DNA from 4 places in the Anaerobacillus sp. 63XJN7_4_ISO-PGPR-S23-413 genome. Region 3 is predicted to be linked to each of the others. Evidence: riboswitches for the same ligand, from Rfam matches in the RefSeq annotation. Region 3 holds a riboswitch; each other region holds the start of a gene.
What was found. A riboswitch is a leader RNA that binds a small molecule or an ion and turns the genes downstream of it on or off. The one in region 3 is predicted to bind S-adenosylmethionine.
Positions count from the first base shown of each region.

Region 1: it holds a riboswitch for S-adenosylmethionine, as region 3 does, so the genes downstream of both, AC0VYO_RS03850 (2,3-diketo-5-methylthiopentyl-1-phosphate enolase) here and metK (methionine adenosyltransferase) in region 3, are expected to answer to the same signal.
Region 2: it holds a riboswitch for S-adenosylmethionine, as region 3 does, so the genes downstream of both, AC0VYO_RS07205 (assimilatory sulfite reductase (NADPH) flavoprotein subunit) here and metK (methionine adenosyltransferase) in region 3, are expected to answer to the same signal.
Region 4: it holds a riboswitch for S-adenosylmethionine, as region 3 does, so the genes downstream of both, AC0VYO_RS17535 (methionine ABC transporter ATP-binding protein) here and metK (methionine adenosyltransferase) in region 3, are expected to answer to the same signal.

Region 1 is NZ_CM149688.1:694,837-702,258, reverse strand. It holds gene AC0VYO_RS03880 (ATP-binding protein) at 1-379, shown strand, start outside; gene AC0VYO_RS03875 (alpha/beta fold hydrolase) at 388-1,269, opposite strand; gene AC0VYO_RS03870 (N-acetyltransferase family protein) at 1,381-1,899, shown strand; gene AC0VYO_RS03865 (acireductone dioxygenase) at 1,952-2,485, opposite strand; gene AC0VYO_RS03860 (methylthioribulose 1-phosphate dehydratase) at 2,529-3,152, opposite strand; gene AC0VYO_RS03855 (2-hydroxy-3-keto-5-methylthiopentenyl-1-phosphate phosphatase) at 3,115-3,813, opposite strand; gene AC0VYO_RS03850 (2,3-diketo-5-methylthiopentyl-1-phosphate enolase) at 3,810-5,009, opposite strand; SAM riboswitch class I at 5,104-5,213, opposite strand; gene AC0VYO_RS03845 (aminotransferase class I/II-fold pyridoxal phosphate-dependent enzyme) at 5,297-6,469, opposite strand; gene AC0VYO_RS03840 (carbon-nitrogen family hydrolase) at 6,578-7,360, shown strand.
Region 2 is NZ_CM149688.1:1,310,796-1,318,217, reverse strand. It holds gene AC0VYO_RS07215 (threonine synthase) at 1-845, opposite strand, end outside; gene cysI (assimilatory sulfite reductase (NADPH) hemoprotein subunit) at 931-2,640, opposite strand; gene AC0VYO_RS07205 (assimilatory sulfite reductase (NADPH) flavoprotein subunit) at 2,665-4,488, opposite strand; SAM riboswitch class I at 4,652-4,763, opposite strand; gene AC0VYO_RS07200 (hypothetical protein) at 4,923-5,300, opposite strand; gene AC0VYO_RS07195 (ABC transporter ATP-binding protein) at 5,356-6,174, opposite strand; gene AC0VYO_RS07190 (MBL fold metallo-hydrolase) at 6,221-7,075, opposite strand; gene AC0VYO_RS07185 (type II secretion system F family protein) at 7,256-7,422, opposite strand, start outside.
Region 3 is NZ_CM149688.1:3,136,483-3,143,904, forward strand. It holds gene AC0VYO_RS16535 (phosphatase PAP2 family protein) at 1-238, shown strand, start outside; gene AC0VYO_RS16540 (glycosyltransferase family 4 protein) at 256-1,401, shown strand; gene AC0VYO_RS16545 (hypothetical protein) at 1,415-1,600, shown strand; gene AC0VYO_RS16550 (MSMEG_1061 family FMN-dependent PPOX-type flavoprotein) at 1,594-2,217, opposite strand; gene metK (methionine adenosyltransferase) at 2,360-3,556, opposite strand; SAM riboswitch class I at 3,765-3,874, opposite strand; gene pckA (phosphoenolpyruvate carboxykinase (ATP)) at 4,228-5,811, shown strand; gene AC0VYO_RS16565 (ABC transporter substrate-binding protein) at 6,003-6,998, shown strand; gene AC0VYO_RS16570 (ABC transporter ATP-binding protein) at 7,010-7,422, shown strand, end outside.
Region 4 is NZ_CM149688.1:3,345,475-3,352,896, forward strand. It holds gene AC0VYO_RS17525 (MetQ/NlpA family ABC transporter substrate-binding protein) at 1-403, opposite strand, end outside; gene AC0VYO_RS17530 (methionine ABC transporter permease) at 427-1,095, opposite strand; gene AC0VYO_RS17535 (methionine ABC transporter ATP-binding protein) at 1,088-2,110, opposite strand; SAM riboswitch class I at 2,290-2,399, opposite strand; gene ilvA (threonine ammonia-lyase) at 2,532-3,542, opposite strand; gene leuD (3-isopropylmalate dehydratase small subunit) at 3,539-4,129, opposite strand; gene leuC (3-isopropylmalate dehydratase large subunit) at 4,145-5,551, opposite strand; gene leuB (3-isopropylmalate dehydrogenase) at 5,579-6,685, opposite strand; gene AC0VYO_RS17560 (2-isopropylmalate synthase) at 6,702-7,422, opposite strand, start outside.

The DNA.
Region 1 (7,422 bases), 1.8 Mb from region 3:
AGCAATCATTCTAACAAAAGAGTACCACTCTTCTCTCCCAGAGATTTATTGTGAAAGTAATCAATTAAAACAAGTTTTTATTAATTTGATAAAAAATGCGATGGATGCTATCGGTGAAGAAGGAGAAATTACAATCTCAGCCCGAGAATGTAACGATAAATTACAAATTAGAATCATTGATAATGGTAGCGGAATCACAGATGAAGAGCTTGAGAAACTCGGCTCTCCGTTTTTCACTACCAAAAAGAACGGGACAGGACTTGGGCTTACGATATGCAAACGTATAGTAAAAAAACATAAAGGGAACTTAACTATCGAAAGTAATAAGGGGAAGGGCACGATCATTACGCTCACTTTTCCAAAGGGGGTTGGCAATTAACCCCCCTGTTATTCAGGGCCTTGCGTATGGCCCTTTTGCTTTGTATGCTCCTTTAACCATCTCTCTACCATATATAAAGCTTCTTTAGGTTTTTGCCAATGTAGAACATGACCTGTCTGTGGAATAGCATCAATCCTACATTCCCCTTTCACTTCATTCCGCATCACGTTTGCTGCATGCTTTCTATTAGTTTCATCTGCTACAGGAAGTGTTGCCCTTAGGAGATAGATAGGAACATTTACCATATGAAAAATTTCTTTGCATGGTTCTTGATAGAGGGACTTCATAATCGCTCTTACTGTACTACCACTAGCCCTTAAGGCTACGCCATTTTTCCTTTCCTCCATATCCCTATGTACCATTTGCTCTAAATACTTGCTCCACCTTCCGATTTCCATTTTCTTCTTTTGTTCATATTCTTCCAATTTTATGTAATGATTTTCTACCACCCATTGAGACATTTGTTCAAGAAGTTCTTCAAGCGTTAGTGACGGATCATCAGAAGAATGAAGATAACCACCATCAATCATCACGATACCTTTTACCATTTTAGAGAATTGACTACTATAATGAAGTGCCAGGGCAGCTCCCCACGAATGCCCAATGAGCCAGACTGGTACGTCACTTAATGATGTACCAACCTTATGAAGCCACTCTGTTAGAAATTCAAAAGAATAACTCTTATCTTCATTAAATGGAGGCGTCTCACCATGGCCTGGTAGATCAATCGAGATTAAATGAAAGTAATCCTTAAGACCTTCTGCCATCTCACTAAAACCAAGTGCATTGTTCGTTAAACCGTGAAGAAGAATGACAGTTGGCTGACTCCTATCTCCCCATTCAAAACCATGAACATAACTGCCATCTATTTCTATTATGATTTTTTTCATTTCACTTTTCCTTTAAACTATGACTTACTTCATATATTCGACTAGCAGGATTCATTCCCTCTCTCTCGAAATGAGTCTGATAGGAAAATCAAATTGAGATGGAGGTAATCAATGGAAATCAGAAAAGCGGTCGTAGATGATGCTTTAGCGATAGCAAATGTTCATGTAAACAGCTGGAGAACGACTTACCGTACGCTTATCTCAGAAGACTATTTGAATTCATTAGACGTTCAAATACGCGAGGCTCGTTGGCGGAAAGGAATTGAAAATGGAAGTATTATCCTTGTGGCAGTCGAAGAAGGGGAAATAATAGGATTTGCGAATGGCGGAAAAAACAGATCAGCTGCTTACAAATTCGATGGAGAACTTTATGCGATATACCTTCTTGAAGAAGCACAGGGAAAGGGAGTTGGCAAACAACTCCTGTGCTCGGTAGCTAAACATCTTAGAAGCGAATCTTATCAGTCTATGCTTGTTTGGGTACTGAACGGAAACCCAGCTTCTCAATTCTACGAAAGTTTTCATCCACTTCAAATTGCCGTGGAAGAAACAGAAATTGCAGGTAAGACATTTAAAGAAACCGGATTTGGTTGGAAAGACCTGAATGAATTAATTGGATTTTGTAGCTAAAGGTATTGAAGAAACATCAAAAATGATGGCCGTGATTGCTCACGGCCCTTTTTCACTTCACACTTTCTTTTTCTTCATATGGATGGGCTACCCATCCTGATGGATCGATGAAAAGGCGAACGGCTACAACTTGCCGATCATCCATTAATGTAAAGAAGTGTGGTGTATCAACCGGTACAGAAATCACGTCACCCGGATCGAGCTCAACATCAAAATACCCCACGCTACCTTTAATGATAAAAATCCCATGTCCCGCCGTTATCGCTCTTACTTCGTCCTCAGTATGCACATGAACCTGTTCAAACTTTTTCAGAATCTTATCAAGATCAGGCGTTTGTTCAGAAAGTGCCACCACATCCCAGCTTCCATATCCATTTCGCTTAGCTAGAGAACGAATGTCATCATCAAATACACTCAGAATTTCATTTTTCTGTTCCTCTGTAACATGACAATTTCCCTTAAGAGACGTCGGTAGCTTCTCAACATCCCAGTGTTCATATAACACTCCTTCATTCTGAAGAAATGCCTCTACTCGATCTTGACCATCAATAACTTCATTTGTATTTCGTATTTTAATTACTGCCATTAATGCTTCCTCCTTTTTTGTTAAGCTAATGAAACTTTGTTGATTAACTTACAATTGCTTGAAAGCTTCGTAACTTAAGATGATATTCAAAAAGGAATTCAAATGCTTCCAGATATTTTTTTGCTTCAAAACCATTACGTCCCCATACCGTAATCCCATGGTTTCGCATCAAAATGGCTTTCGTGTCATTCTTAAGCACGTGCACCACATCATGAGCTAGTAGAGAAAGATCAGCTGAATTATCGATAATCGGTACTGTCACTTTGTCATTCTGTCCCCATAAACCAAAAGCTTTAACTAACTCAAGTCCTTGAAACGTAACTTCTCCTTCTCCCGCAAAAAGTTCAGATATAACATTATTTTCAACTGTATGCACGTGTAAGCAACAGCCTGCATCTGTCTTTGAATAGATCGCCTGATGAATAATGGTCTCTGCTGATGGTTTCAATAGAGTCTCTTCAATCGGCTTCCCTTGTCTATCCACTAGAATGAAATCTTCTTTTGTTCGTTTTCTTTTATCCTTTCCACTAGCCGTTACTAAAAATTGAAGCGGCGAATCACTTACCTTAATTGAAAGATTTCCACTTGTTCCACGGAACCAATCTCTTGCTGCTAATTCATCTTTAATATCAGCAAGTTCGTTCCATCGATTCTCCACTTGGCACATGATTCTTCCCCCTTTCTTCAGTTAACTTTTCGACGATATCATCAAACGTTTCAAATAAAACGGCTGGAATGCCAAGTTCTTGACACTTCTCCGCTAAAAAGTCTCTAGCAAACACAAAATCTGCTTGCTTTGAAGCTTCTAAATCGGTAATAGAATCTCCAATCACAATTTTTCGGTTAGCCTTTTTATCAAAACGATTTAATATACCTGGCTTGCAACAACCGCAATCTTTCGTACAATCGTCTCCACAGGCATACGGCCAAGTTATTGAGATGGTATCAGTAGTAAAATCACTGCCATTACAGAAGATATTTTCTTCTGGAATACCGTATGGCTTAAGAAGAGGGTAAATAAAGAAATCGATCCCTCCACTGACGATATAGAGCTCGATCCCTTCTTGCCTCGTGTAGTCTACGAATTCGCTAAAACCCTGTCTGATTTCAGTTGTAGCTACTAAATAATCGAGTAATTCCTGTTTCAATTTGGAAGGGATTAAGTGAAACATCCTTCCGACCCCTTCACGAATGGAAATATTTTGAGCGAGCACATCATCTTTTATTTGCTCCCACTCTTTCGGAGCAAATCGTTTCATCAGGGAAACGATATTATCACTTTTCGTAATGGTGCCATCAAAATCGCAAAAAATAATCGGCTGCTTCATCGCACTACCTCCCCGCTCCCCCACTTTGTAAGAGCCTGATGAAGTTCCTCACTATTTTGAGAGGCCTGTTCAAGAGGTTGCTCTGTTAAAACAGCTTGAATGGCATCTCGGAAAGCTTTTCCGCCTGCAGCTGCTCCACCGGGATGCCCGTGCACCCCGCCTCCCGCATTAATAACACTGTCTATACCGAAATCTTTTATAAGGTACGGTACTAGTCCAGGATGAATGCCCGCTGAAGGAACAGGGAATGTTCTTTTCAGCTTATTATTTCTCGTTAAGGCTTCTGCTGTTGCGAGCGCCTCTCTTCGATCAAGCGCTACACTCCCATAAGGCGAAGGGAAAAGGGAAAAGTCTGCCCCAGCAGTTCGAAGCAACTTTCCAAGTAATAGGGAGTAACTTACCCCATGTGTGCTTGAGGCAGCCATTGCACCAGAGAATGCAGGGTGTGCCATGATTGGAACCGGAATATCCGGGTCCTCTGAAAGTGATTGCAATGCATCTAGTCCATATGTAAAAACATTAAACAGAAGCGCATCTGCTCCTAATTCCACAGCAAGCTTTGCTCGATTACTGAGGTTTGCCGTTCTTCCTGTTAAATTCACTGCGTAACGCGTTCGCTTTCCTGTCAATTCAGCCGTTTCATCCAGCATTTTTCGTAAGGCGGGTACTCGCTTTTCAAGAGGGGTTAACTCATTTTCAAAAAGGATTTCATCGTCCTTCACAAAATCGACTCGACCAAGCGCCTGCTGTTTCATTTGTTCCTGCAATTCGCCTAACGGTTTTCCAATAACTCCTTTGAAAATACTCATAACGAGCGGTCGATCGTATACTTCTGTAAGATTTCGAATACCGTCTATTCCATATGCTGGACCTGGGAATTGATTTAGTAACCCTGCAGAGAACTCTAAATCAACCAGCTTAATTTCACCATCAAGTGAAAGCTTACCGATGACTGTTGTTAAAATCGCAGGTAGATCCGCACTGAAATTGATGGTGGGGTAAGCAATCGCGATGATGCCCTTTTCCCCTTTTTCCTCTACGTGAACGACTTCACCCTTATGCTTCTTTAACTGCTTTTTTTCTAATAACGGTAGATTGGTCCAAGTCCCAATCGTTAATCCAAGGGCGATCGCTTCAGCGCGCTTAGATAATTGTTGGTCATTCTTAACAAGGTAAGTTGCCACAAGATGACTCATCATGCTCATTCCTTTCCATCGCGCTAGTCCTCAATCTTTGATCATACAAAAAAGACCCCTTCACGAGGAAGAGGTCGTTATCACCATGCTCTTCCTCTTATCTTCCAGCTTTTGCTGCGAGAATTAGCACCGTGTCTTCAAGTAACCTTGAAAATCGGTTGCCGGGCTTCAAAGGGCTCGTCCCTCCACCTCTCTGGATAAGAGTATGCAACTATTCGTTTAAGTAATTGATTCGAATTATGCCAGACGTAGGAAATCCTGTCAATCTATTTTTTTACTTTTCTGAATCAAAAGAGATTAAGAGAATTAATTCGTTCAACTGCCTCCCTGAGTTTCTCTTCGGAAGTTAATAAGCCTACTCTCACATAGCCTTCCCCATACTCTCCAAAGCCGTTCCCAGGCGCAACTACAATTTGAACATTCTCAAGCAAGTAGTCCGCAAATCCCTCTGAAGTAAATGATTCAGGTACTTTTAACCAGGAAAAAAATGACCCCGCAGGAGAAGTTACATCCCAGCCAATATCGTGAAGCCCCTGTATCAATACATTCCGTCTAGATTCGTACGTTTGGCGAAGGTTCTCAACACATTCCTGTGAACCTAGTAAGGCTTCTGCAGCTGCTTCTTGCACTGCACTAAACAAACTAACGTAGAAATGATCCTGAAGCAGGTTGATGCTTTCCACTACAGATGGGTTTCCGACAGCGAACCCAACACGCCATCCTGCCATATTATACGTTTTGGAAAGAGTATAAATCTCAATTCCCACATCTTTAGCACCTTCTGTTTCCAAAAAGCTTTTAGGACGTTCTCCATCGAATCCGATCGCTCCATAAGCAAAATCATGAACGACACAGATGTCATTGGCATCCGCAAACCTAACCGTTTCATCAAAAAAGCTTTTCGTTGCTACAGCAGCGGTAGGATTGTTTGGATAATTTAAAAACATGAGCTTTGCTTTTGCAAGAGCACTCTCTGGGATCGCGCTATAATCAGGCAGAAAATCATTTTGTTCAAGTAACGGCATCATCTGCATATCCGCTTCAGCCATTGCAACTCCAGACCAATAATCAGGATAGCCAGGATCTGGCACGAGCGCCACGTCACTTTTATTTAACAAACATTGACTGACTTCTACAAGGCCAGCTTTTCCACCAAAGAGGACGGCTACCTCTTTCTCCGGATCAAGCTCAACACCAAACTCTCGCTTATAGAATTCAGCCGCGGCTTGTTTCAGAAAAGGCTGCCCCCTAAATGGCGGATACTTGTGGTATGCAGGGTTTTCAGCTGCCTGCTGCAAAGACTCGATAATATGTGCAGGCGTCGGCTGGTCAGGATTTCCTTGGCCAAGGTTAATAATGTCATATCCCGCCTCTACATAACGGTTCACTTTTCCAGCAAGCTTCGCAAAAAATTGTTCTGGTAAACGTTTAAGTGCATCTGAAGTTTGAAATTGTTTCAAATGGAATCACATCCTGTTAAAATTTTCGAGAAATTCTAATAAGTTATGTTATCTTGGATACACAACCATGTAAAGGTCAATTTCTAAACATGTAAGGAGGACAAATCAATGAAAAACCTTGCCCTGTTGCAATTTGATATTGCTTTTGGCAATCCAGAAAAGAATTTCTCTAAAGTTGAAGAGCTTGTTTCTAAGGCGGTGAGTGACAAACTAGATATTATCGTTTTACCAGAATTGTGGTCCACAGGTTATGATTTATCTCGTCTTGATGAAATTGGAGATACTGATGCAGAAAAGTCGATTGCTTTTCTATCTCGCCTCGCCAAAAAAAACGACGTAAATATTGTCGGGGGCTCCATCGCTAAGCATCATAACGGCGAAGTAACGAACACCATGCTTGTGTTCAATCGAGATGGGCAGCTCGTTCATGAGTATAGCAAAGCGCACCTGTTTCGTTTAATGAATGAAGAGAAATTCCTCGTTTCTGGAAATGAAAAAAGTCATTTTACACTTGAAGAACTCCCATGTGCCGGGTTCATTTGTTATGATATTCGCTTTCCTGAGTGGCTTCGCCTTCATGCAGTTGAAGGTGCCCAAGTATTGTTCGTACCAGCAGAATGGCCAAAGCAACGCACCGATCATTGGCGAGCATTACTTATCAGTCGCGCGATTGAAAATCAGTGCTACGTGATTGCTTGTAATCGTGTCGGGGCAGATCCTGATAATACGTTTGGAGGACACTCATTGATAATTGATCCGTGGGGAACAATTATCGCAGAAGCAGGAGAAGAAGAAGTTATTTTAACAGGTTCTATTGACGAAGAGGAAATGTCATCAATCCGGAGTCGCATTCCTATCTTTGAAGATCGACGTCCAGATATTTATAAATAATATTCAAAATATTATTGACAAACATGTTCCTTTCTATGTAACATACATTTCAAGCGAAAAAA
Region 2 (7,422 bases), 1.8 Mb from region 3:
GCCTTCACAATAGGGGCACACCCCTCCGATTGCACAGCAACTAATCTTGGAAGCTTTTGATCCTTAATCCATCCAAGCTTCTTAAGCTCAAGAAACGCTTTATAGATTCCAATAAGACCAACGCCACCGCCTGTTGGATAAAGAATCACATCAGGAAGCTCCCAATTCAGCTGTTCCGCTATTTCATACCCCATCGTTTTTTTACCTTCAATGCGATAGGGCTCTTTTAGGGTAGATGCATCATAAAATCCTTGCTCTTTCACGAGATCACCAACTATTTTACCAGCGTCACTTATTAACCCGTTGACTAGATAAAGATGAGCACCAGAAATGATCACTTCTTTTCTCGTAATCTCAGGTGCGTCAACAGGCATAACGATATGAGCGTCCAACCCAGCCTTTGCTGCATAAAGTGACCAGGCAGCTCCAGCATTTCCATTTGTCGGCATCGCAAGGTTCTGAACGCCAAGCTCCTTTGCCTTCGAAATGCCGACTGCCGCTCCCCGAGCTTTAAATGAACCCGTCGGCACCATTCCCTCGTCTTTTATGTATAAGTTTGAGAGATTCATTTTCTGACCAAGGGATGGTAGTGGCAGGAAAGGGGTCATCCCTTCTTCAAAACTAACTTTATTCTTTTCTTCTTTAACCGGAAGTAATTCATGATAGCGCCAGAGCGACTGTTCTCGTCCGGCAATCATTTCCTTTGTAAGACGCTTTTTCACCTCATCAAGATCATATTCGACAAGAAGTGGTGAACCACAAACACAAAGCTGTTGAATCGTATCTGAATCATATGTCTCGTTGCACTTTGGACATGATAAATGACAAACCATACTATATGGCATTGAAGCACCTCCGACAATTTAGTAAAAGACGTGTTGAAACCCAAAGTTCACACGCTGATGAACTTCGGGCTTCATTTCGATATAACTAGCTATGAAAATCAAGTCCTGATCGCACTTCTTCAACATATCCTGCTCGAATCACATAATCACCGAAATGCTCATCTACCTCTTTTTCTTTCGCATAGTTAAATAGAATCGGTTTTAGTGAAGCAAGGATTTCTTCTTCGCCAATGTTTTCTTTATAAAGCTTGCTTAACCGATCCCCAACAAACCCTGCTCCCATGTACATATTGTACTTACCAGGCGCTTTCCCAATAAAGGCAATCTCACCAAGCGTCGGACGTGAGCAGCTATTTGGACAGCCCGACATGCGGATTACGATTTCTTCTTCTCTCAGTCCCGCTTCATCTACAATCTCTTCAATCTTATCAATGAGAGAAGGTAGATAACGCTCTGCTTCTGCCATCGCTAGACCGCATGTTGGGAACGCCACGCAGGCCATCGAATTACGGCGCAGTGCTGAATTTTGTTTCCCATCTGTAAGACCGTATGTTGCCACAAGCTCATCAATCTCTGCTTTCTTTTCTTCTGCTACATTCGCTATAATGAGATTCTGGTTCGGCGTTAGTCTGAAATCTCCTTCGTGAACCTTTGCAATTTCACGAAGCCCTGTCATAATCTGATAATCTTCTAAATCCACAATACGACCATTTTGGATAAAGAGCGTTAAATGCCATTTGCCGTCACCCTTCACCCATCCATAGCGATCACCATTATGATCGAAGTGATAAGAACGAGCTTCTTCTAGTTCATAGCCCAGTCTATTATTCAATTCGTTCCGAACCCAGTCGAGTCCTCTTCGATCGATCGTATATTTGAAACGAGCGTTCTTCCGCTCTGACCGATTGCCATAATCCCGCTGAATTGTAATGATTTTCTCAGCAACATCAACAATCTTTTCGGGTGTACAAAATCCAATCATTCGGGATAGCTGAGGATACGTACTTGTGTCTCCATGCGTCATACCCATGCCGCCGCCTACCGCGACATTAAATCCTTGTAGCTTGCCATCTTCAAGAATCGCAATAAAGCCAAGATCTTGTGAGAAAATATCCACATCGTTTGATGGAGGGACAGCGACCCCAATCTTAAACTTTCTTGGCAAGTAATGTGGGCCATACATCGGCTCAATTTCCTCTTCTTTTCGATCAAGCACTTTTTCTTCATCTAACCAGATTTCATGGTACGCTCTCGTTCTCGGTAAGAGATCATCGCTTAACTTCCGTGCCCATCCATGCACCTCGGCATGAATATCAGATTGATAGGGATTGGCATTACACATCACATTCCGATTCACGTCACCGCATGCCGCAAGAGAATCCATCAGAACCTGGTCCATTGCCTGAATGCTTTTTTTCATATTCCACTTTAAGATCCCATGCATTTGGAACGTTTGGCGCGTCGTTAGCTTTAACGTCCCATTTCCGTATTGATTCGCAAGATCATCCATTACTAGCCATTGCTCTGGGTTAGCTACTCCACCAGGTAGTCGCACTCGAACCATAAACTGATAAGCTGGTTCAAGCTTCTGCTGTTTTCGCTCCTGACGAATATCGCGATCATCTTGCATATAGCTCCCATGAAATTTTAATAGTTTTGTATCTGCGTCTGGGATGGAAGCGGTGATGGGATCCGCAAAGCTTTTCACAAGCGATCCGCGTAAGTAATCACTTTCGTCTTTGATTTTCTCCATTTCACTCGGTTTGCCGTCTTCTGTTACCGTCTTTTTCGACATGATCAATCTCCTTCCCTGATGCGCTTAGTACACATCGCGCTGGTAGCGTTTCGCGTTACGTAGATCTGCAAGATAAGCTTCTGCTTCTGACTCACTGAAATTCCCCTGTTGCTCTAAGATGTTAACGAGTGCCACGTGAACGTCTTTTGCCATATACTTTTCATCTCCACATACGTAGACGTGCGCACCCTCTTGCAGCCACTCGTATAGTTCTTTACTTCGCTCGAGCATGCGGTGCTGAACATACACTTTCTCTTCTGAATCACGAGAAAACGCCACGTCCATACGAGAAAGCACCCCATCTTTCAACCACTTCTGCCATTCGACTTGATAAAGAAAGTCTGTGACAAAATGCTGTTCACCAAAGAATAGCCACGTTTCTCCACTTGCGCCACTTTCTTCTCGCTCTTGTAAGAATGCCCGGTACGGCGCTACGCCAGTACCTGCGCCTATCATAATGATAGGGGTGTCAGGATGATCCGGAAGTCTAAAGTTTTGATTTCGCTGCACAAATATTGGGAGTGTATCCCCCGCTTGTGAGCGCTCTGCGCATTGGCCAGAGCATACGCCCGTACGAGCTCGACCATGTGCATCATACCTTAGTGCCCCAATTGTGAGATGAACTTCATCTGGATTTGCGTTTGAACTGCTTGCGATCGAATAAAGACGAACCGGAATTTTGCGCAGAACGTTTACGAACTCCTGTGCCGAGACGGTCCACGGTCCGTAGTCCTTCACCAAATCAATTAAATCTCTACCGTAAAGGTATGTTCTTAGTTCTTCGCCTTCCGCTTCAACCATGCGCTTAAGCTCAAAACTTGATGTCAGCTCTGCAATCTTCTTGAGCAATGGCTTTGTGAGACTCGTAATCTCATATGTTTTCGTTAAAGCTTCTTCAAGTGGCTGAACGTCACCCTTTTTGTTCACCATAACCTGTTCTTCTCGCTTCCAGTTCAGTTCATCGATTAGCTGACGGACAAGAGCAGTATCATTCTCCGGGTAAATACCAAGGCTATCACCCGGCTCATAATCAAGGTTCGATCCTTCAAGATCAAGCTCAATGTGCCGTGTTTCTTTATTCGATCCACGTCCATTCAAATTAACATTCTCAAGAATTTCGGCTTTGAATGGATTCGTTCTGGAATACGTCTGATTCGACTCATCAGGTTTTGTTTCAGAAGTCGATTCTCTCGTAGACTGATCTTCTTTCAATACTCCCGTCACGCCTTCGAACCACTCTTCTGCCGGCTCTTCGAAATCAAGATCACAATCTACACGAGGATAGAGCCTTGTTGCACCTAATTCTTCAAAGCGCTTGTCAAAATCTTTCCCGGTTTGGCAGAAAAATTCATAGGAGCTATCACCAAGTGATAAGACTGAGAATCTGAGACCATCTAATTCAGGGGCTCTCTTACTTTGAACAAAGTCATGGAAGCTTAACGCATTATCAGGAGGATCGCCATCTCCGTGGGTGCTTGTAATCAATAATAAATCTTCTACTTTTTTAAGCGACTTTGGCTTAAAATCATCAAGCGATGAAAGGGTAACGTTGTATTTCTCGTTTTCCAATCGCTCAAAGAAAGATTCCGCTAGTGACTGACAATTGCCAGTATGTGAGCCATAGAGAATCGTAAGCTCACGTGTTTTTGCTTCTTGTTTAGAGAATGCTTCTGAAGCAGAAACACCTTGAGCAACCGTCTCAGTAGCTGCCGCAGCTTCAGAGCTACCTGGTACGGAAAGGTATCCGCTCAGCCATATTTTCTGCGTCTGATTTAATGTTGGTAAGAGACGATTTAAAAGCTCCGATTGTTCTTTGTCAAAAGGGCTATTCACAACCTGTAACTGCAATACAATCCACCTCACAATACTCAAATTTAATTCAATGTAATGAAAGTAGTTTACTCGGAATTAATAGCAAATAAATTCGTCTGCATTCCCCCTAACCCATTCAACACAAAAAACCTCTCTTCTCAAAACATAAGAAGAAAGGTTTGTAAGTACGAAGCCAGTCTTCTTATCTTTCAGGATAAACCTGCTGGATTTGGCACAGTATGAGATGAAGGATCATCTCATCGGTTGCCGAAGCTTCATAGGGCCAGTCCCTCCACCTCTCTTGATAAGAAATGTTGCTATCAAATTGTATATGACAATGATTGGTTCAAATGTTATCTCGTGATCGAATAAAAGTCAATATATTATTAGAAAATTATCATCATTCAATTAACTAAATGCTGCTAACACCAGCAATCTTCATGAAAAATAATCCAAATGATTCAGGTCTTTTATCCCTGCCGTTGTCCCTCTTGTATCCTATTCCGAATGCGCATGAAATCAATCGTATTCGCCATGACAAGAGATAGAATCATAAGAATCATCAACCAACTGGAGTAGTCAAAAGGCAGCACCAACAAGAGAAAAGCTATGAAAGAAAAAACGCAGGAGCGAATGACATGATCTTTAAATGTGACGTTAACTTTTTTCCCACGTTTCCATTTCAACAAGTTCACCGCAATACCAAATATCGATAGAAGCATGCATATGACATACGCCCAGAGTGGAAGGTCGTAATCCACTATAAAAATGGTAGACGATAGAAACAGCGTCAATACCGTATATCGAATCGCAATTTCTTTATGGGTTAGCGAAGCAAAATCCTTCAATACATACCTCCTTTTGACGATGAACGAATTTGGCCATTTTTGAGATACACGGTCCTTATGCAGATGGATAAGCTGGCTTCATCTCATTTGAAATCACCTGAACCCAAGGTCGCTCTCTGTTCCACGTCACTTCTAAAGGGACGCCCATACTTTTACTAAGATGTTCAGCTGTTAACACATCTTTCTTCTTGCCATTCACTGCAATTCGACCATTTTCCATAATCATAGCGTGAGTGAATACGGGACAAATCTCCTCAATATGATGAGTGATATACAATATGGTTGGACCCTCTTCCTCTTTTCCAAGGCGTTCAACCTGAGCTAATAACTGTTCGCGTGAATACAGATCAAGTCCGTTGCACGGTTCATCTAGAATAAGAAGCTTTGGCGAAGACATCAAAGCTCTCGCTATCAGGACTTTCTGCTTCTCACCTTGAGAGCAAATTCGAAAAGGTTTACCGCGTAAATGAGCAATCCCCCATTCCTGCATCATCTTCATCGCTTGCGATTCTTCCTGTTCCGTCACCTGCTCATAAAGTCCAGCTGAGGCAAACTTCCCGCTAATCACAACATCTGTCACTTCCTGCATCGGAGAGATACGCTCAGTGAAAGCGTTGCTCACCCAGCCAATAGATTTTCTAAGTTCACTCAAATCAGTTTTTCCAAGACGATACCCCAATACTTCAACGACGGGATCATAGCGAAGCAGTGGCCAGATAGAGCCGTGAATTAACTGAAGTAGTGTCGTTTTACCTGATCCATTTAATCCGATAATGGCCTGATGCTGGCCTTTCTCTACGGAAAAAGAAATATCGGATAAAATCATCTGTTTCTCACGTGTGTAATAAGCATTTTCCACATGAATGATTGCCATACACCCCACTCCGTTCTTTGAAGAAAGTCATTCCAACTAGCGCTTTTTACATCGTATACCCGTTAGCAAATTCTTGAATCACTTCAAGCTCCTCTTCGCGTGAGTCTCTGCCAACGTTATGCTCATACAACTTTTGCATACGTGTAACATCACCATTGCACTCCTCAGTAATAGAAGCAACAGCACGTAAAAGGTTCACTTCGTTCTTAAAATCCTCCTTAGAGATTGCCTCCCCGTGTGATAAGATGAACCATTCTGCCTCAAAGCTTTCTAACTGATCAAGCAGTCGATTTGTTATGTTAACAGTGTAGTTGACTTTTTCTGAAAAAATATCAGGATAAAAGCAGTCTCCAAGAAAAAGGATTTTCTCTTCCTTCATATAAATCACAACCGAATCAGCCGCGTGATCGCCCCCAACAGGCTGAAGAATACACGTGACACCACCAAGATCAATCTCCATTTTCTCACCAAACGTTACATCTGGTAGCGTAATCGTAATGTCTCGAGAATCCACAAATTCCTTCTTGATCGCATTTGCACAAAATTCAATTTCAGTGCCTTCTTTCACCCGCTCATCCAACTCATCATCAGACCATCCTAATGGAATAAGCTTACTAATTTCCTCTTTCGTCTGATGCGAGGATAAGGAGACAGCATCTCTAAGCGCCGATAGTCCAAAGATATGATCCCAATGCCAATGAGTGAGCGCGACCATGTCCGGTTCCTTGAATCCTTTTTCCGATAGTTCTTTTAGAAAATAACGAGCATGGTCCTCTGAATTCCCAGCATCGATCATCAGAGACTTTCTATCTCCAATCACCATTCCTAGAATCGGTCGGTCCGTTTCGGAAACTGGTGTTTGATAGTAAAAGCGATTGCCAATTTGTTTAATCTGTTGCATTTATTGTCCTCCTTAAAATACAAACCTCGATGAAATTTCTTATTTCCATTTTATCATTTTGAAGTTTTGTATTCGTATTTTTTCTACTACATACAAAAAATAGACACCTCCAAATGGAAGCGTCGTTTAGGAAAGGTGATTTTTTTGCATTGCAGTAGAAATGGAGGTGTTCGTCTTCTCTTAACCAAAGCCATCCACGACGATCTTCACTACCATCGGTCCAAGGATAATGATAAAGAGAGGTGGAAAAATAAAGAGAACCATAGGTATGAGCATTTTCACTGGAGCTTTCATCGCTTGCTCGCGTGCTCGTTCACGTCTCTGTTCACGAATGCGTGCCGTAATAT
Region 3 (7,422 bases):
GATACTCGTATACCCTCTAAAAGATCATTCTTTTCCATCAGGACATACAACGGCTATTTTTTCTGTGCTTACACCGTTTATCTTTCATATTCCTTCACTAGCTATTCCCTTAATGGCTCTTGGGAGTCTAGTTGCCATATCGCGGATTTACTTAGGTCATCATTATCCTTCTGACGTTCTTGTTGGTTTTATACTTGGTGGCGGATCCGGTATTCTTTCAACTTTCATCCTAAGCTGAAAAAGGGAGGGCTATTCATGAAACTTGCACTTTTTACTGACACTTACTATCCACAGGTTAACGGAGTATCTCGCACTCTTGGTAAACTAACCAGGTATATGGACCGTCAGCAGGTTGATTATATGCTTTTTGCTCCTAACTGTCAGAAAGATGATGACCTTTTCTCAAGTAATATCCACCGCTTTACCAGTATGAAGTTTTTCCTTTATCCCGAATGTCGCATTGCCCTTCCTAACGTAAGTCTTATCCGCAACCAACTTAAAGATTTTCAACCGGACCTTCTTCATGTCGCGACACCTTTTAATATTGGCATGTGCGGACTACATTACGGAAAGAAAAATAACATACCTATGGTTGCTTCATACCACACTAATTTTGATGACTATTTAAAGCATTACCACCTTGAATGGTTCTCTCCTTTTATGTGGAAATACTTAACCTGGTTTCATCAACCATTTTCCACTACCTTTATTCCTTCCAATGAAACGCGCAATCGATTAAAAGGAAGAGGTTTTAAGAACCTCAAGCTTTGGAGAAGAGGCGTCGATTGCGAACAATATTCTCCGATTAGAAAAAATCACTCGCTACGTGAACGATATAATATTCAGGAGAAGTATATTCTTTTATTTGTTAGTCGACTCGCTCCAGAAAAAAATCTTGAAACGTTACAAAAAATCATGTGGAAGTTACCAGAACAGCTGAAACAACAAACAAGATGGCTGATTGTTGGTGATGGACCAGCCCTCCCTCATATTCAAGAAAACGTCCCTAACAACGTCACTTTCACTGGTTATAGAGAAGGGAAAGAATTAGCAGAGCTATACGCTACTTCAGATCTTTTCATCTTTCCATCAGCTACTGAAACATTTGGAAATGTCGCATTGGAGTCACTTGCCTCCGGGACCCCTGTTATCGCTGCAAATGCTGGAGGGTTATCCGACGTTGTCACTGGAGAAAGAAACGGTCTTTTCTGCTCTCCGTATAAAGAAGACGAATATATCCACGCTATCAATCGTCTCTTATCAGATGATACCGAACGGAGAATGATGGGTTATGAAGGACGTCGTTATGCACTTACTCAATCATGGGATGCGATCTTCGGACGATTAGTAGAGGATTATGAGAAAACAATTGGAATTAAAAGATTAGCTCGATATGCTTAGAAAGGAGAAAAAAATGATTCTTACTGTATTTGGGATTAACGAAATCGGCTTAACTGCACCTTCTATCTTCGCAACACATGGTCACAACTTGTACGCGCTAGATGAAATGCAAAAAATAGCAAATACGTATGATCTCATTTACTGCTCCATTGTTCAACCAAACATACACAAAGGTTTGGGCTCGATTTCTGTTCAATAAAGACGTTTAGTGTAACTTTCTTTCAACGATTCAATCACTTTTTCTTCGCCTATTTTTGCATGATCAGATAGCATTCTGGCAGCTGGGGCGAGCCCCTCAGTACTCGGCCATCGTTCAGGTTCAAAAAGATATGATCGTTTAAAGGCTTTGGCACAATGAATGTAGCATTCCTTTACTTCTACTCCAATACCTAACAAAGGCGTTTTCCCCTTATATTCACACTGCTCTAGCAGCGTTTTATCTTTTACAATCAAGGCCTTCCCATTAATACGCAACGCTTCTTCTCGGCCGGGAATCATCAGCAGCAAACCGATATTTGGGTTTTCTAATAAATTGATCAATGAGTCCATTCGTTTATTTCCCGGTCTTTCCGGTATCAATAAATGATGATCATCTAGAACCTGAATAAACCCCGGTGCATCGCCTCTTGGCGAAACATCACCACCCGTACTTGATTGGGTGGCAATCGTAATAAATGGTGTACGGCATATGAACTCTTTACAGTGTTTATCAAGAAAAGATATGACTTTGTTTGCAGCCAATTTACTCGGTATTCCTGCCATGTCTTTTAGTTCATTCACATCGGTCACGGTTTCTCCGAATATACTAGTATTCACACATTACACTCCTCCATTTTTTCTTCCATTTTATCACAACACCCATCTATTTTATGATAATTCAATACAATATAACGGATGTCAAAAAGGATGATAGAGCAAAAAAAAGAAGCCAAAATATTTTTGGCTTCTTAGAAATTAATTAAATTCCGGCACCCTGTTTAAGGGATTCTGCACGATCTGTTTGTTCCCATGGAAGGTCAATATCAGTACGTCCAAAATGTCCATACGCAGCTGTTTGCTTATAAATGGGACGTCTAAGATCAAGCATCTTTATAATGCCTGCTGGACGAAGATCGAAGTTCTCTCTTACTAGCTCTACAAGACTTTCCTCAGACACTTTTCCTGTGCCAAATGTATCAATAGCAATTGATACTGGCTGAGCAACCCCAATAGCGTAAGCAAGTTGAACTTCACAACGATCTGTTAGACCCGCTGCCACAAGGTTCTTAGCAACATAACGAGCAGCATATGCCGCAGAACGGTCTACTTTCGTAGCATCCTTACCTGAGAAAGCACCGCCACCGTGACGCGCATAACCGCCGTAAGTATCAACAATGATTTTTCTTCCTGTTAAACCTGCGTCACCCTGCGGTCCACCGATAACAAAGCGTCCTGTTGGGTTGATGAAGTATTTTGTTTCTTCATCAATTAATTCAGCAGGAACAACCGGCTTCACAACGTGTTCTTTGATGTTACGTTGAATTTGTTCAAGTGAAATTTCAGGATGATGCTGTGTAGAAACAACAATGGTATCAACGCGAACCGGCTTACCAGCTTCATCGTATTCCACTGTTACTTGTGTTTTACCATCAGGACGAAGATAAGGAAGAATTTCTTCTTTTCTTACTTCACTCAAACGACGCGCTAGTTTATGCGCAAGAGAAATCGGAAGCGGCATTAATTCCGCTGTTTCATTACAAGCGTAACCAAACATAAGCCCCTGGTCACCTGCACCAATTGCATCGATTTCATCATCTGACATCGTACCTTCACGTGCTTCAAGAGCAACGTTTACACCTGCAGCGATGTCTGCAGACTGTTCATCAATAGATGAAAGAACAGCACATGTTTCAGCATCAAATCCGTATTTCGCACGTGTATAGCCGATCGTTTGAATCGTCTCACGAACCACTTTCGGAATATCAACATAGTGTGATGTTGTAATTTCACCGGAAACTAGAACAAGACCAGTTGTTACTGTAGTTTCACAGGCAACGCGCGCATTTGGATCATGCGCAAGAATATCATCCAGAATGGCATCGGAAATCTGATCTGAAATTTTATCAGGATGCCCCTCTGTTACTGACTCAGAAGTAAACAAACGACGATTACTCACTCAAGTACCTCCTTAAGGATTGGATCCTATCTAATTATGTTGTAATGGATACGGTACTCATTTCCCTATTACCCTGTGCCGAAACGAGAGAACGAATTCAATTTCTTATCGTCTTACCTTTTTTTATAGCGTCATCAATCTCAACGACATTAAAAAAGCCCTTCCCTACAATCAGAGGGAAAAGGAGCTGATATCTCATGCCTTTCGCCTCTTATCTTCCAAGACTATCGTCTTGCAGGTTAGCACCTTAATCCTGTTGTATAGGAGTTGGTTGCTGAGCTTCATCGGGCCTGTCCCTCCGCCTGCTCGGGATAAGAGTATCCATTCTCGACATATAATAACGCACATGAAAGGATGTGTCAATGAAGAAAAGCGGAAGCGCCCGTTTAGCTTCGACAAGCGCTGGAGCCCTCCGAAAAGAACACGGGCTTTGTGTTCGAATTCAAGGGCGAAGCGACCGAACCACTACCCTAATCCTTTAGCCATAAAATAATCACTTCCTATATAATGGCGACAGGATTTCAACCTAAAGAAATAGTCATTCACCCATTTTTCACTTTTTATGCAAAAAATACATAGATTAGTATAGAATAATTGAATGAATGTGTTATACTATTTTTGAGTTAAACAAGTCAATCAACGAAATCTTTAAAAAAGGATGGGTTTAACGTATGAAAACAGCTTCCTTCTCCTCACCGTTATTGGATGCGATATTAAATAAGAATAATCCACATGTGAATTTATCAGTGTCTGAACTGGTTGAACATTCACTATTTAAAAACGAAGGGCAACTATCAGCTACAGGAGCTCTTCGCGTAGAAACCGGAAAATATACAGGACGTTCTCCTGGGGACAAGTTCATTGTAAAGGAAGATTCCGTAAAGAACAAAGTGAACTGGGAAACAAACCAACCTATTTCCGAAAAAAGTTTTGAAAACCTTTACACAAAGGTGTTGAACTATCTCGGTGAGAAAAAGGGACTTTATGTGTTTAAAGGATTTGCTGGTGCTGACCAGTCATCAAGACTACCCATTCAGGTTATTAATGAATATGCCTGGCATAACCTTTTCGCCCACCAGCTGTTCATCCGTCCGAATGAATCAGAGTTAAAAGAACATGACGCTGAATTCACTGTCATTTCTGCACCTGGTTTTCAAGCTGATCCAGAAGTGGATGGCACAAATTCAGAAACATTTATTATTATCTCCTTTGAGAAACGAACCGTCTTAATTGGTGGAACAGAATATGCTGGAGAAATTAAAAAGTCTATTTTCACCGTTATGAACTACTTATTACCAGAGCGAAATATTCTTTCAATGCACTGCTCTGCTAACGTAGGTAAAGAGGGGGATGTTGCTCTATTTTTCGGTTTATCTGGAACTGGAAAGACAACGCTCTCAGCAGATGCTCATCGATCTCTTATCGGTGATGATGAACACGGATGGTCTATGAATGGTGTCTTTAATATTGAAGGTGGATGCTACGCTAAGTGCATCAACTTATCAAAAGAAAAAGAACCTGAAATCTGGGATGCAATTCGCTTTGGAACGGTTCTTGAGAACGTTATGATGGATAACGGCTCGCGTGAACCAGACTACGATAACACTAGTCTAACTGAAAATACTCGCGCTGCCTATCCGATTGACGCCATACCTAATATTGCAATTCCTAGCGTTGCCGGACATCCCAACACGATTATTTTCTTAACGGCAGATGCATTTGGCGTCCTTCCTCCAATTAGCAAACTGACCAAGGAACAAGCCATGTTTCATTTCCTATCAGGTTACACGAGCAAGTTAGCCGGAACAGAAAGAGGCGTCACTTCACCAGAAGCCACTTTCTCTACATGCTTTGGTGCACCGTTCTTGCCATTACCTGCCCATCGCTATGCAGAAATGCTCGGCGAGAAAATTATGGAGCATGATGTTCAAGTCTTCCTCGTAAATACCGGATGGTCTGGGGGCGGTTATGGTGTCGGAGAGCGCATGAAGCTTTCATATACTAGAGCGATGATCCAGGCGGCTTTAAATGGAGAACTTGATCGTATCGAAACAGTAACAGACCCTATTTTCGGATTGCATATTCCTTCTCATTGTCCAGGTGTTCCAGCAGAAGTATTGCAGCCAAAACAAACATGGGAAGATCAAGAGAAATATGATGAGAAAGCAAAAGATCTCGCTACTAAGTTTGTGAAGAACTTCGACAAATTCTCAAATGTAGCTGACGAAATCAAACAAGCAGGCCCAAATGTTTAGTCTCATTGCAAAAAGCACCTTAACGGGTGCTTTTTTTATTTGAAGACTCATTCACCTCAACTTCGCGCATCCTCCTCTTTCTATCTACCTCCATTAATTTACCTATTCAAAACACCAATTGTTTTAAAATACATAGGCTATAGTATCTAAAACATGAGCCTACCTCATGTGACAAATGTGGAGGATAGATAATGAAAAGAAACTGGTTTATAACGTTTTGTATATACACAAGTGTATTTCTTCTTATTCTTTCGGCGTGTGGTACAAATAGTGGAAACGATCAGGTAAGAGTAGCTGAGGTTACACGCTCGATTTTCTATGCACCACAATACGTGGCACTCTCAGAGGGTATTTTTGAGAAGCATGGCATTGATGTCGAATTAACGACTACTTGGGGCGGAGATAAAACAATGACCACTCTACTATCTAACGGAGCTGATGTCGCCCTTGTAGGATCAGAGACGTCCATTTATGTCTATGCACAAGGCACTGATGACCCTGTCATAAACTTTGCTCAACTTACACAAACAGACGGTACGTTCCTTGTATCAAGAGAAAAAGTCGATCATTTTGAATGGGAAGATTTGAAGGGAAGTACATTCCTTGGCCAACGTAAAGGTGGTATGCCACAAATGGCTGGTGAATACGTGCTGAAACAGAAAGGAATTGATCCACAAAACGATTTGGACCTCATTCAAAATATTGATTTCGCAAACATTTCAAGCGCATTCGCTTCTGGAACTGGCGATTACGTTCAGTTATTCGAGCCAACAGCAAGTGTCTTTGAAGAACAAGGGGTTGGACACATTGTAGCTTCATTTGGAAAAGAATCAGGGAAAATTCCATATACAGGATTTATGGCAAAAGAAAGTTATTTGAGTAAAAATGCTGATGTAGCAGAGCGTTTTACAAAAGCACTTTATGAGGCTCAACTGTGGGTAGATACTCATTCTTCTGCAGAAATTGCAAAGTCAATTGAACCCTTCTTTCAGGATACCGATCTTGAACTCATTACAACTGTAGTAGATCGTTACAAAAGCCAGCATTCATTCGCTACAAACCCATCACTGGATCAAGAAGAATGGGATAACTTACAAAATATTATGGATGAAGCAGGAGAACTCCCAAAACGCGTTGATCATAGCAAATTAGTAGATAATAGCTATGCCGAAAAAGCGCAAAAATAGGAGGGAAAATAATGTCTTTCCTTCAACTCAACGCTATTTCACATGTGTATTTAACGAAAAACGCTGCCAAAGAAGCGATTTCCAACCTCTCTTTCGCTATTGAAGAAGGAGAATTCGTTTCCCTCCTTGGGCCTAGTGGATGCGGGAAATCTACTCTGTTGTCGATCATTTCAGGATTAGTAAAACCTACTGAAGGGAGCGTTTCTCTACAAAATAAAATTATAAAATCTCCCGGCGAACGAATGGGCTATATGCTTCAACAGGATTACTTGTTTCCTTGGAAAACAATTGAAGAAAATTGTTTTATAGGATTAAAGCTTCTAAACAAGTTGACAGCGGATAAAAAAGAACAAACATTGGAATTATTGGATAGCATGGGGTTAAGCGATGTCCGCTCGGCCTATCCTGATCAGCTTTCAGGTGG
Region 4 (7,422 bases), 210 kb from region 3:
CATCAGGAAGCTCATCTAAGCTCTTGTAATCCTGAGAGTAAACACCGATTGGCTCGATATGAATGCCTCCAGCATTCACGAAGTCATAATTATCGTTTTCTTCCATTTGCAAGTCCATATAAGGAATTGTTTGGAAATAGTTTGCATCTAATTCACCATTTGCAAGCGTCTTATTAGGTAGAATATAATCCTGGAATGTTTTAATTTCAAGCTCTATTCCTTTTTCCTCTAACATCGGCTTAGCTTCTTCAAGAATTTCAGCATGGGGGATGTTTGAGGCACCTACTACGATTTTCTTCGAATCTTCACTGTCACCAGAACCTTCGCTGCTTCCGCCATTATTCCCACACGCAGCAAGCACTGCAAGAGCAAGAACTACGATTAGCGATAAAAACTTTTTCATCATAATCTCTCCTTTTCTCCTCATTATCTTTTGTCTATTACTCGTGTTGCAATGTCTCCACAAACCTGAAGAATCGCAACAATTACTAATATCAATACTGTTGCAACAAGTGTCACATCAGGATTATTCCTTTGGAAACCTTCAAGATAAGCTAGGTTTCCGAGACCCCCTGCGCCTACAACACCAGCCATAGCGGTGTAGCTTACAAGAGCTATCGCCGTCACAGTAATCCCTGAAATAAGGGCTGGCATTGCTTCTGGTAGAAGCACTTTAAAAATAATCGAACCATTGGATGCTCCCATTGACTGAGAAGCTTCAATGACCCCTTTATCTACTTCACGTAAAGCAATTTCAACCATTCTCGCATAAAATGGCGCCGCTCCTGCAATAAGGGCTGGAAGGGCAGCATTAGCACCTAGCATCGTCCCTATAATGTAAACCGAAAGAGGGATCAGCAAGATAATCAAAATGATAAATGGTATGGAGCGAAATAAGTTCACGACTCCGGCAATAATACTATTCACAAATTTGTTTTCCCATATGTTCCCTCTACCTGTTAGAAACAACAATAAACCAAGGAGGATTCCGAGAATAAACGTTGCCAGAACCGAAATTGCCGTCATGTACGCTGTTTGTAGAGTGGCTTCCCACATAGATTCCCACCTGACGTTAGGAAATAACGATTCAGTCATTCGTAATCACCTCCGCTTTAACACCTTGGGCCTGCACATAATTCAAGGCCTTTTCTACCACAGCTGGTTCCCCTTTAAGGAACACAGAAAGTTTTCCATAAGGACCATCCTGTGTATGAGAAATCTTCCCTTGAATAATGTTGACTTCCACATCAAATTCACGAATCAACTCTGTCACAAGTGGTGAACCTGTTTTTCCTTTCACAAAAGTAAACTGAACAAGTTCTCCATCCTGACTCGTTGCCAGATGTGCAATCGATTCCTTCATTTCTTCAGGCTCGCTTAGCTGATTAACAAAGTCTTTCGTAATCTCTTCCTGCGGATGGTGGAAAACTTCAAGGACAGAACCATTCTCCACTACTCGTCCATTCTCCATAACGGCTACACGATGGCAAATTTTGCGTATGACGTGCATTTCATGCGTGATGAGGACAATCGTTAGGCCAAGTTTCTGATTAATTTCAGTCAGAAGTTCTAGAATGCTATCCGTCGTTTTAGGATCTAAAGCAGAAGTAGCTTCATCACAAAGCAAAACCTTTGGATTGTTAGCAAGTGCTCTCGCAATTCCCACTCGCTGCTTTTGTCCACCACTTAGCTGTGAAGGATAAGCTCCTTCCCTACCTTCGAGTCCAACAAGGTTAATTAATTCATCAACACGCTTCATTCTCTTTTCTTTCGGAACACCTGATATTTCAAGAGGAAAGGCGATGTTATCACGTACCGTTCTTGACCAGAGAATATTAAAATGCTGGAAAATCATACCGATTTCCTGTCTTGCTGCACGAAGATCTTTCCCATTAAGAGAAGATAGATTATTACCAGCCACTGTGACTGTCCCATCAGTAGGTCTCTCAAGAAGGTTAAGCATTCGAATTAGCGTACTTTTCCCAGCACCACTGTAGCCAATAACACCAAATATTTCGCCTTTTTTGACTTCAAGGTTAACATCCTTAACGGCTTCCACCTTCCCGGATTTCGAAAAGAAGGTCTTATTAATGCCTTTAAGCTCAATCACATGTCTCACATCCTTTATGCATTTGCATGATCAGCTACCTGAAAAAGGACTTCAGTCCCATGCCTTTGTTCTTTATTTCTGTGCACTTAGAAGCCTAATTCGCTTATCACTTTGTATAGTAAAGTAAAAAAATGCCCTTCTGCTTTGAGCAGAAAGGCATTTGATAAATCGATGTCTTCCTCTCATTTCTCAAAGCAGTCGCTTTGCAGGAATTGGCACCTTTTCAAACGAGTCGTTTGACGGTTGCCGGGCTTCATAGGGCCAGTCCCTCCACCTCTCTGAATAAGAGATATATAGTTGTAATTACTTTACTGTGGTTAAGTGCTAAATGAATTCTAGCATGGTACTTTATGAGTGTCAATTACTGAGCAAAAAGTCGGAATAATCTAAAATATATACTTTGAATCCCATTAGAAAACCATCAGCTTATTCGCCTGATGGTTTTCGCTCGTTGAGAAAGTTGTTTATAAAGGGATATTTTCGCAAGATCCGCATTCCCTCCACTAACAACAACACCAATTCTCTTACCTTCTAAACGATTTGACTTGCATAAGACAGCAGCTATCGATGCAGCACCCGCACCTTCTACAAGCGTTTTGTGTCTCTCAAGCATAAAGACAATCGCTGCAGCAATTTCTTCTTCTGACACGGTTAGCATATCATCAACAAGCTCTTCAATAATTGGAAAAGTTAATTTTCCAGCTTCTTTCACAGAAATACCGTCTGCAATCGATTTGACAGATTGAAGGACAAGAGGACCAGTACCTTTAAATCGATTCCATGTCGCAGATGCTTCAGAAGCCTGGACTCCGATGATTTTCACGTGAGGAAAGAACGACTTAATCGCCATCGCCATTCCAGCTAACAATCCTCCACCTCCAACAGGTACGAGAATCGTATCTAAGTCAGGACATTGTTGCATCATTTCGAGTGCAACCGTTCCCTGTCCTGCCATTACTTCAGGATCATCGAAAGCATGAACGAATGTGGCCCCTTTCTCAACACGCTCACGATCCGCTCCACTAAACGCTTCGTTATACGATTCTCCTTCAAGAACAACCTCTGCTCCATAAGATCGCGTCGCATCAATTTTGCTTGTCGGTGTATGGACGGGCATATAAATCTTAGCTTTAATTCCACGCTCTCTAGCAGAAAGCGCCACTCCCTGAGCATGGTTTCCAGCCGATGCAGCAACAATCCCTCGCGCTGCCTCAATATCCGTTAGCGACGCAACTTTGTTATAGGCACCTCGAAGTTTGAAGGAACCCGTTCGTTGAAGGTTTTCCATCTTCATGAAGACATCTTTATTTGTATAATCATTAAGCGTTGTCGACTGCTGAAGCGGGGTCCTGTGGACGGCTTCCAGCAAATTCTCCATTGCTTTTACGACATGAACGTTATATTTCTCCTGGTAATTCCCAACGTCATTCACTCTCCTACAAGTTGTTTTTCTTCATATAATTTAATTTTATCTTCGAGAGATAAAGTTCGAGACACTTCATCCCATCCATTTAACAGCATTTCTTTCCAATAAGGATCGATCTCGAACGACGCATTTAGTCCTTCTCCATCAATTACTTGCTGTTTACTTAGGTCTACGCTAAGTTCGTATCCATCCTTTGCTTTTTGAAAAAGCTCCGAGATCGTTTCTTGATCAAGAGCGATAGGAAGTATACCGTTTTTTACACAGTTGTTATAAAAGATATCAGCAAAGCTTGTCGCAATGACAATTCGAAACCCATAATCTAGAAGGGCCCATGGAGCATGTTCTCTTGATGAACCACACCCAAAGTTTTTACCCGACACTAGAATAGAAGCATGCTGGTATTGTTGTTCGTTCAAATTAAAATCTTCACGCGGTTGACCATCATCATCAAACCGCCAATTGTAAAAAAGAAACTGACCAAAGCCTTGCCGTTCAATTCTCTTTAAAAACTGCTTCGGAATAATTTGATCTGTATCTACGTTAACCTGCTCAAGGGGATAAACGATCCCTTTGTATTTATTAATCGGTTCCAGGACGTCTCACTCCTTTTACACTACAAGAGGTTTTATTTTTCTAGCGTCTGTAAATCGGCCTTCAATGGCAGCAGCTGCAGCCATAGCTGGGCTGACAAGATGTGTTCTAGCGCCATTCCCCTGACGCCCTTCAAAATTACGGTTAGATGTAGACGCGCAGCGCTCGCCTGGTGGAACAATGTCATCATTCATCGCAAGACACATGCTACATCCTGCTTCTCGCCACTCAAACCCAGCTTCTTTAAAGATCGTATCTAACCCTTCTGCTTCAGCTGCATCCTTCACTGATTTAGATCCAGGTACTACGAGAGCTGTCACACCTTCATGAACTTTTCGACCACGAACAATATCAGCAGCTGAGCGCAGATCACTTAATCGTGAATTCGTACACGATCCGATGAAAACATATTGAATATCTATATTCTGAATAGGCGTTCCCGGTTTAAGATCCATATAGGCAAGTGCTTGCTTAATTGCTTTTTGGTCACCTGGATCTGCATAATCCTCAGGGAAAGGAACGCGAGCATAAACAGAAGATCCCATTGAAGGGTTCGTCCCCCATGTTACTTGTGGCTCGATTTCGTCAGCTCCAATTTCGAGCACTTCATCATACGTTGCCCCTGGATCAGATGCGAGCTCTTTCCACTCAGCAACAGCTCGATCAAAATCTTCTGGAACATGTCTTTTTCCTTTTAAATAGGAAAAGGTAGTCTCATCTGGGCTAATAAGCCCTGCTTTTGCGCCAGCTTCAATTGACATGTTACAAACAGTCATACGTTCTTCCATTGTCATATTTCGAATCGCTTCGCCTGTGTACTCCACAACCGCGCCAGTACCTGCATTAACACCAAATTTAGCAATAACAGCAAGAATTAAATCTTTAGCGGTCACCCCAGAACCAAGGCGTCCGTTCACACGTATTTCAATTGTTTTGGGTCTTGATTGCCATAGCGTTTGAGTAGAAAGAACATGCTCTACTTCACTCGTTCCAATCCCAAAGGCAAGGGCACCAAACGCCCCATGTGTTGAGGTATGACTGTCACCACAAACGATCGTTTTTCCTGGCTGCGTTAAGCCCAGCTCAGGACCAATGACGTGAACAATCCCTTGATCTGGATGATTAATATCGGCGATTTCCACTCCAAATTCATGACAGTTCTCTTCAAGCTTCTCCATTTGAACTTTTGATACAGGGTCATTAATAATATGACGTGCAATGGTTGGAACGTTGTGGTCCATAGTAGCAAAGGTTAAATCTGGTCTTCTTACACTTCTATTATTCATCCGCAGACCCTCAAAGGCCTGCGGAGAAGTCACTTCATGAACAAGATGCAAGTCTATATATAGGAGATCCGGGCTACCTTCTTCTTCATGCACAACGTGTTTATCCCAAATCTTTTCAATAATCGTTTTCGGCTCCACACCCATCCTCCTCTTACCTGTTTGTCATTAAGCGTATGCTTCCATGATGCCTGCTGTAGCATCCGCTTCTTCTAATTGATAAATCACTTTCTTGATCATAGCGTCTGTCCCAAGAGCTTTCGGCGAGCCATTTGCAAGATCATTCGTATAATATCCGGCATCAAGTACTTCTTTCACAGCCTTTTCGATTGACTCCGCTTCTTCATTCATATCGAATGAATACTTCAGCATCATTGCACTTGATAAAATCATCGCCAGTGGATTCGCAAGATTTTTCCCTGCGATGTCTGGCGCTGAACCGTGTACTGGTTCATACATTCCAAAACCGTCGCTACGAAGACTTGCGGAAGGCAACATTCCAAGTGATCCTGTGATCATCGAGGCTTCATCGCTCAAAATATCTCCAAATAGATTCTCAGTTACAATAACATCAAAGTGAGCCGGGTTTTGAACCAGTTTCATTGCTGCCGCATCGACAAGCATATGCTCCACTTCTACTTCAGGATAATTCTTCGCTTTTTCTTCAACGATTTCTCTCCACATTCGGCTTGATTCTAGAACGTTCGCTTTATCTACGCTTGTTAATTTCTTGTTTCGCTTACTTGCAGCTTCAAATCCCTGATCCACAATACGTTCGATTTCTTCTCTTGTGTAACGAAGCGTATCAACAACTTCTTTCCCATTTTGACGACGCTCACTCGGAGTACCGAAGTACAAACCACCCGTTAATTCGCGAACAATTAACATATCCACACCTTTAATCCGATCCGGTTTAAGTGGAGATGCATCTAATAGACTTTCAAATGCCGTCACAGGACGAAGGTTCGCAAACAAGCCTAGTTCTTTTCGAATACCAAGAAGACCTCGTTCAGGACGAAGATGGCCAGGAAGAGTTTCCCACTTAGGACCACCGACAGCACCTAGTAGAACAGCATCGCTTTCCCTACAGATGCGCAGTGTTTCATCTGGTAGTGGCGAGCCATCCTCATCAATAGCAGCCCCTCCAATTCTTCCCTGTTGAAATTCAAACGTATGGCCAAATCGATCTGCCACGGCATTTAGAACTTTCATCGTTCCTTCCATTACTTCTTTACCAATTCCATCACCGGGTAATACCGCAACTTTTCTCTTCATCCTTCTAACCTCCCTGTTAGACGTGCGCTTTTTTATTAACTTGATAGCTTTCACGAGCAAGAACGCGATTCACTGCATTCAAGTAAGCAATAGCGGAAGATTCAAGAACATCCTGCGCTGTGCCGCGACCATTCGACTCAACCCCGTTATACATGACTCGCACATGAACTTCAGCAAGAGCATCTCTTCCACCACCGACGGAATTAATTCGATAGTCCTGAAGCTGAAGTGTGCCAGGAATCATTGCTTCAAGCGTGTTATAGATCGCTTCTACACTACCCGATCCTGTTCCAGCTTGTTGAATCATGGTTCCATCAGGCTTCTCAATTGAAATAGTAGCCGTCGGAATGTTTGCAGTTCCATACTGTACTTGAATACTATGAATCTCATATTTATCAACAAATTCATCTGTTTGAATATCAGTTAACAATGCGAAAAGGTCATCTTCCGTAACCTGCTTCTTCTTATCAGCAAGATCTTTAAAGTCTGCAAATGCCTCATTAATCTTCGCTTCGTCAAGTTCAAAGCCTAAATCCTTCACTTTATCTCTAAAGGCGTGACGGCCAGAGTGTTTTCCAAGAACAAGACTATTCGACTGAACACCGATAAGCTGTGGACTAATAATTTCATAGGTTGTTTTTTCTTTTAATACTCCATCCTGGTGAATGCCTGATTCATGAGCAAAAGCATTCGCCCCAACAACTGCTTTATTACCAGGAACCGCCATGCCAGTAAGC